2 regions of the Senegalimassilia faecalis genome follow, and region 2 is predicted to be linked to the other one. Evidence: riboswitches for the same ligand, from Rfam matches in the RefSeq annotation. Region 2 holds a riboswitch; the other holds the start of a gene.

Region 1 (3,488 bases), 1.6 Mb from region 2:
AGCGCCAGCACGCGCTGAGCCAGCTCGTCGGCATTCACCGTCGGTGCCACGTTCACGCCCGCGCGGCGCGCGTCAAGCGAAAGCCGCGCCGCGAACGGCACGTCCAGGTTCAAATGATCAAGCGCATCGGCCTGCAAAAGCACTTCGTCGGGCGTGCCCTCAAGCGCCACGTGCCCGCGCTCCATCACGATGACGCGGTCGGCCTGCGCCGCCTCTTCCATGAAGTGCGTGATCATGACGATGGTCATGCCGCGCTCATGCAGCTCGTGGCATACGCGCATCAGGCCCGCGCGCCCGCGCGGGTCCAGCATAGCCGACGCCTCGTCAAGCACCAGCACCGACGGATTCATGGCCAGCACGCCGGCAATGGCCACGCGCTGCTTCTGTCCGCCGGACAGCGCGTGCGTCTCGTGGCGCTCAAAGCCGGAAAGCCCCACGTCCTCAAGCGCCTGCGTCACGCGTTCGCGCAGCTCAGGCGTGGGGATACCCAGGTTTTCGGGGCCGAAGGCCACGTCGTCTTCCACCAGCGACGCCACCAGCTGATCGTCGGGGTTTTGAAACACCATGCCGCACGTTTTGCGCACCGCATACGTGCACTCGGCGTCGGCGGTATCCATGCCGTCTACCATCACACGCCCTTCGTCGGGCACCAGCAGCGCGTTCAGGTGCTTCGCTAGCGTCGACTTGCCCGATCCGTTGCCGCCCAGGATGCACAAAAACTCGCCGGTTTCCACGTGCGCGCTCACGCCGTCAAGCGCGAAATGCACGCCATCATACGTGAAGCGAACGTTGTCGATATCAATCATTTCGGCAGGTCACCGAATCCTTTCGTGCTGCGGGAAGTAGGGCGCGGCGGGCACGCAAAGCCTTAGCGGCCCTTCACCTGGTCTTTCTTCGGGGTGATCAAGTTGGAGATGGCCTTGTACACCACTAGTGTCAGCGCGGAGTTCAGCACGGTCTTAATAAGGTTGAACGGCACCACGGCGGGAAGCATCAGCGGCATGATGGCGTCGGCGCTGCCGTACCAGAACCACACGCCGATGGTCAGGTTCGTCAGCACGGCGCCCGCGGTGGCAATGACGCAGCCCACCAGCAGGCCCGCGATTGCGCCGGCGAACGTGTGCTTGCGCGCGTAGATGGCGGCGGCGGGCACCACGAAGAACAGCGTGGCGCAGATGTTCATCAGGCTGCCCACCCATTCGCCCAAGATCAGGCCGTGGATGACGGCGGCCACGGCGCCCACGGCAAAGCCGGCGCCCGGCCCGAACGCGAAGCCGCACACCATGGCGGGCATGAGCGAGGGGTCGTACGTCAGAAACGGCGCGGCGGGCAGGATGGGAATTTGCACGAACGAGAACAGCGCGGCGATGGCGCACATCAGCGCCATGGTAACCAGCTGGCGAGTTGACCAGCGGTTCGTGTTCTTGATTGCTCCGGCGGTGGTTACCTGCGACATGGTGAAGCCTCTTTTCTGCGAAGCGCGTCCTGGCGGGGATGCCCTTTGCTTCGCGGAAAAGAACAAGCCCGTATGAATTCCTTCCATACGGGCTTGTATTCGCTCAACGTGAAATCGCCGCGGCCGCCGGCCGCGCGATGCGCATCGCGAACTCTGCCTCTTCCATCCGGACTGTCACCGTTGGTCCCGGATTCGCACCGGGTCAGCCTTGCGTGTACAGCTGCCTGCAACGCACAGGGTCGCGGACTTCCAGCCCGCCGCTTGCATGCCGCAAACAGGCGCTTCTGGTTACCGCCAGTGAGGATTTGCGCCTCGCCCTGAAACAGAATTCATTGGCGCTAGTGTAGTACGCCCCACAAACAAGCGCAACCGTCCAATCGGCAGATTTCGCAAATGAATTCCCGCGAACCATAGGAAATGCCGTTCGCCCGCTTGGCTGGCTAACCGCTAGGGTCGCTACGTTGTCCGTTGCTTTTCGGTTGTTGGTCGTCCGCGGTGTGCCTCTGGCTGCCGCTCGCCTTGCCGGTCGCTAGCAGCTTGCCGCCCGCTATCTCCCGCCCGGCTAGTTGCCGCCCCTACTTGCCTCTCTTCCGCCTTGCCGGCTATCGATGGCTCGCCGCTCGCCGTTTCTCGCCCGGTTGCGGCACGATTTCGAACTTTCCGAGCCTTCGGTTGCTAAAGCGTTCCGTTTTGGCACGAAACGGAACTTTCCGAATCTCTTGCAACTTCGCTAGATTCGGAAAGTTCGAAATCGTGCCCCACGTGGCCCTCTGCGGCGAATTCGCAATGTGGCAACATTCGGAAAGTTCGAAATCGTGCCAAAAAATCGCCGCGAAATGTACGAAGGCTCGGAAAGTCCCAAAACGTGCCACGCGTCTAAAACGCGCTCCTCTCGCCACGCTTATGACCTGGGGTTTGTGTCTAACTCGGAAAGTAAGATGCCAAAAATGTGTCTAAAACGGAAAGAAATCAACCGAAAACGCGTCTAGCGCCGAAACATTGCGCTGCAGTCAGGACCCCCTCAGCACTCGATGGCGGATGGGTGCCGGCATGTGTCCGCCTTGTGGACGCTGGCGCGCAAGGAAAAATTCACTCTTGCGCGTTGGGCGGTTCGCGCTATAATGAACGGGCTGTTAACAAGCGGGGGCATGTGCCTCCCACCTAGTTCGGCGCTTTTAAGCTGCTGATGGGTTCTATGAATACCGAACTCGGATAGTTCATACTGCCCGCACGCTTTTAAGCTGTGGGTTTTTTTATGCCATGCAATCGCATGCAAGGAAGGAAGGTGAGTGCGATAGCTGCTCAGGAGCCTAGGCTCAACGAACAGATCACGGTGCGCGAGTGCCGCCTGATCGGGTTCGACGGTACGCAATTGGGTATCTACCCGGTTGCCCAGGCGCAGCGCGTTGCTGACGACCAGGGGCTTGACCTTGTGGAAATCGCCCCGAATGCGGAACCGCCCGTGTGCCGCATCATGGATTACGGCAAGTTCAAGTACGATCAAGCCATCAAGGCGAAGCAGGCTCGCAAGAACCAAAGCAAGATCGAGACCAAGGAAATGAAGTTCCGCCCGAAAATCGACATCGGGGACTACACCACGAAGAAGAAGCACGTGCTTCGCTTCCTCTCCGCGGGCAACAAGGTCAAGATCACCATCATGTTCCGCGGCCGCGAAATGGCGCACCCGGAACAGGGCCTGACCATTCTGGAGCGCCTGGCCGACGACCTCAAAGACATTGCGGTCATCGAAAGCCAGCCGAAGATGGAAGGCCGCAACATGCACATGCTCATCGCCCCGCTTCCCGCAAGCATGGCGGCGAAGAAAAAGAAAGCAAACGATAAGAAAGACGAAGGAAAGGACCAAGGCAATGCCTAAGATGAAGACCCATCGCGGTACGGCTAAGCGCTTCCGCGTTACCGGTTCCGGCAAGATCATGCGCGCTAAGGCTTACAAGAGCCACATTCTGACGAAGAAGTCTCAGAAGCGTAAGCGTAATTTCCGTCACGAGACCGAGCTGGCTGCCGCTGACCG
Region 2 (3,488 bases):
TCATCCCGGGAATTTGTGCGCCCGCACAAAAGTTCACGGAAAGACCACTATACCGCATTTTGGCCTGGAAGAGAAAGGGTAGGCTTTCGCGAAACCCCGCCTCGCCGGCATGCAAAACCGCCGCAAGAACGCCGAAAGCAACGCGAATAACCTCGCCTGATTGGGCAAAACCGCGCCGCACATGACTAGCTGCAGCCGAAGCCCATCAAGCTTTCGTCAGCTTGACATCGGCGAACGGTTTAGACGTCACCCGCAGACGGCGCGTAAGCATCGGCGAGCGCAATTGTGTTCGTCGTTTTCGTTTACTTTACCGTAACCTTGCTTTTCCGCTCGAATGGCTAGAATGGTCTTTCACCGAATACAAAGCGACGACGCGTAAGGGGCGCTCATGCTTTCCGAACGATTTTTGACGAACCTGGTCAAGGAGATGACCAAGCGTCATCTCGACCTTCAGCCGACTGACGAGAGATTCTTCCCCAACCCGAAACCGGGCATGAAGTACATGCTGTACCTGCACGTGCCGTTTTGCCAGGTCCTGTGCCCGTACTGCAGCTTCAACCGCTACGTGTTCCACGAGGACATCGCCCGCACGTACTTCAAGAACTTGCGCCGCGAGATGATGATGCTCAAAGAACGCGGCTGGGATTTCGAAACGCTGTACTTCGGCGGCGGCACCCCCACCATCCTGCTTGACGAGCTGTGCGAGACCATCGACTTGGCCCGCGACAACTTCCACATCAAGGAAGTGGGCGTGGAAACGAACCCGAACCACCTGACCGACCCGTGGCTTTCTGAGCTGAAAGGCCGCGTGCAACGCCTGTCCGTGGGCGTGCAAAGCTTCAATAACGACCTGCTCAAGCAGATGGATCGTTACAAGAAGTACGGCAGCGGCGAAGAGATTTTCGAGCGCATTGGGCTTGCGGCGCCATATTTCGACTCCATCAACGTCGACATGATCTTCAACTTCCCGAATCAAACTGAAGACATCCTGTTTGACGACCTGGAGAAGATCGTGGCGTGCGGTGCGCGACAGACCACGTTCAGCCCACTGTACGTTTCCAGCGCCACCACGCGCAAGATGGAGAAGTCGCTTGGCAACATGGATTACAACCGCGAGTACCGCTACTACCAGATTCTTGACGGCGTGCTTACCGGCGGTGACCAGCCGTTTTTCAGCCGCGACACCATCTGGACGTTCAACCGCCTAAACCACGACGGCGGTCACGACACGAACCTGTACGCCGAAGAGCTGCAGGTGGCCTACAACGAATACCCCGGCATCGGCAGCGGCTCGATCACGCACCTCAACGGCGCGCTGTACGTGAACACGTTCAGCCTGCAGGAGTACAACGAGGCCATCGAAGCCGGGCACATGTCCATCATGGGTAAATGCATCATGTCGAAGCGCGATCTGGCGCGCTACTACTTCCTGCTGCACCTGTATCAGCTGCGCCTGGACAAGCAGGACTTCAAGCAGCAGTTCGGCCAGAGCATCGAAACGCTTTTGCCTGCGGAAATGGCGTTTTTCCGCGCGCACCGCGCATTTGAGACCGACAACGCGCAGGAGCTGACGCTCACGTGCATGGGCCGCTACCTGACGCTCATTTTGTATCGCCAGTTCCTGTCGGGCATGAACAACTTGCGCGACCAGGCCCGCGACGCGCTTTCCGGCCCCGAGCACGACCTGCTGTTCGGCGACGAAACGAACTGCAGCGCTTGCTTAGACTAGCGTTCGCAGCAACCGCTTACTGCGAAACGGCACCCGTTTGGGTGCCGTTTTTGTTGCTACCGCATGATGATTGGCAGCAGCGTTTGCGCTGGCGAAACGGTCGATGGTTTCGTTTGCGACGTGTGCGCGCAGCGGGCGATTTGCAAACGCGGGCAAACTTTCTGCTTGCGCAGCCGCGCAGGCAGGCCTATACTGCCTAACCAAGATATCTGTTCAGGGCGAGGTGCAATTCCTCACTGGCGGTAACGCGAAGCGCTCAGGCGCCACCGCGAAGTCCGCAACCCGAGCAGGTTGCGCAAACGCCGTTTCGGCGGCGGGTTGCAACTTGCTTGGCTGATCTGGTGAAAGTCCAGGACCAACGGTTACAGTCCGGATGGAAGAACAGGAGCACGAACGCATGCGGCCGGCAAGCCGCGTGCGCGCCGCGGTTTTCCGCGACTAAACGATGCCCACGGCGCTCACTTCGCCGGCCGGGCACCTCATCGTTGCTTGTTTACGCCCGCAGATTCCCTGCGGGCGTTTTTCATGCCTGGACCTCGCAGGGTGGCTACGAGAGAAAGGGCACGCATGGCAGGCATAACGAAACCTCAACCCCAGAAAGGAAACGAAAGCGCAGCTGGCGAAGCCGTGGCAGCATCCGCTTGCGATGGGCTGACGCAGCAGCCGGGCAACGCATGTGCGCCCGGCAGTGGGCAGAACGCGCACGCGAACGCTGCGGATGCCGACGATGCGCGCGGCAAGCCATCGACGTTCGCGAATAGCGCAGGCGCCGGCTGCGAGCACGACGCCGATGACGTGCGCTTCATGCGCCGCGCTATCGAGCTGGCGTGGCGCGGCGCTGGTTGGACGAGCCCGAACCCGCTGGTAGGCTGCGTCATCGTGCGCGAAGGGCGCGTTATCGGCGAAGGCTGGCACGAGCGCTACGGGCAGGCGCATGCCGAGCGCAACGCGCTGGCCGACTGCCCGCTGCGCAGCGGGCAAGGCGCAAGCGGCCAACCGGCCAACCCCGACGACCCGGCGCACGGATGCGCGCAAGGCGCCACGGCGTATGTGACGCTGGAACCCTGCTGCCATACCGGCAAGCAGCCGCCGTGCACCGAAGCGCTTATCGCAGCGGGCATCGCGCGCGTGGTGGTGGGCAGCCGCGACCCAAACCCGCTCGTAGCCGGCAAAGGCTGCGAAGCGCTGCGCGCCGCCGGCATCCGCGTGGACGCAGACGTGCTGCGCGCTGCGTGCGACGAACTCAACTCCGTGTTCTTCCACTTCATCACGCACAAAACGCCGTACGTGGTGGCAAAATGGGCCATGAGCGCCGACGGTAAAATCGCTTGCGCGTCAGGCGATGCGCGCTGGATCACTGGCCCCGAAGCGCGCGTTGACGTTCACGAACTGCGCCATAGGCTTGCCGCCATCTGCGTAGGCATCGGCACCGTGCTTGCCGACGACCCGCTGCTGACCTGCCGCCGCGACACACCTGGCAGCCAACCCGTGCGCGTGGTGCTTGACTCGCGCCTGCGCATTCCCGAAGACTGCGCGCTGGTTCGCTCGTGCAGCGAGGGCGCCGCTCCGCTTATCGTTGCAACGTGCGCACCCGTAGCCGATGAGGCATCGCCCGAGGCTGCGAAGGCAAAGCGCCTGGCCAGCAGAGGGGTCGAGGTTTTTTCCGTTGCCCCCGACGCTGCCGGACGCGTTTCCGTTTCCCATCTGCTTGCCATGCTGGGAAGCTGCGGCATCGACTCGCTGCTGGTGGAAGGCGGCG

What was found. Region 2 has a riboswitch for FMN ahead of ribD (bifunctional diaminohydroxyphosphoribosylaminopyrimidine deaminase/5-amino-6-(5-phosphoribosylamino)uracil reductase RibD). Riboswitches for the same ligand answer to the same signal wherever they lie in the genome.
Region 1: another riboswitch for FMN. It lies ahead of ET524_RS09105 (ECF transporter S component); the one in region 2 lies ahead of ribD (bifunctional diaminohydroxyphosphoribosylaminopyrimidine deaminase/5-amino-6-(5-phosphoribosylamino)uracil reductase RibD).

What each region holds. Positions count from the first base shown of each region.
Region 1 is NZ_SDPW01000001.1:2,184,311-2,187,798, reverse strand. It holds gene ET524_RS09110 (energy-coupling factor transporter ATPase) at 1-806, opposite strand, end outside; gene ET524_RS09105 (ECF transporter S component) at 869-1,456, opposite strand; FMN riboswitch at 1,607-1,785, opposite strand; gene infC (translation initiation factor IF-3) at 2,712-3,332, shown strand; gene rpmI (50S ribosomal protein L35) at 3,325-3,488, shown strand, end outside.
Region 2 is NZ_SDPW01000001.1:621,968-625,455, forward strand. It holds gene ET524_RS02775 (coproporphyrinogen III oxidase family protein) at 389-1,729, shown strand; FMN riboswitch at 1,935-2,118, shown strand; gene ribD (bifunctional diaminohydroxyphosphoribosylaminopyrimidine deaminase/5-amino-6-(5-phosphoribosylamino)uracil reductase RibD) at 2,297-3,488, shown strand, end outside.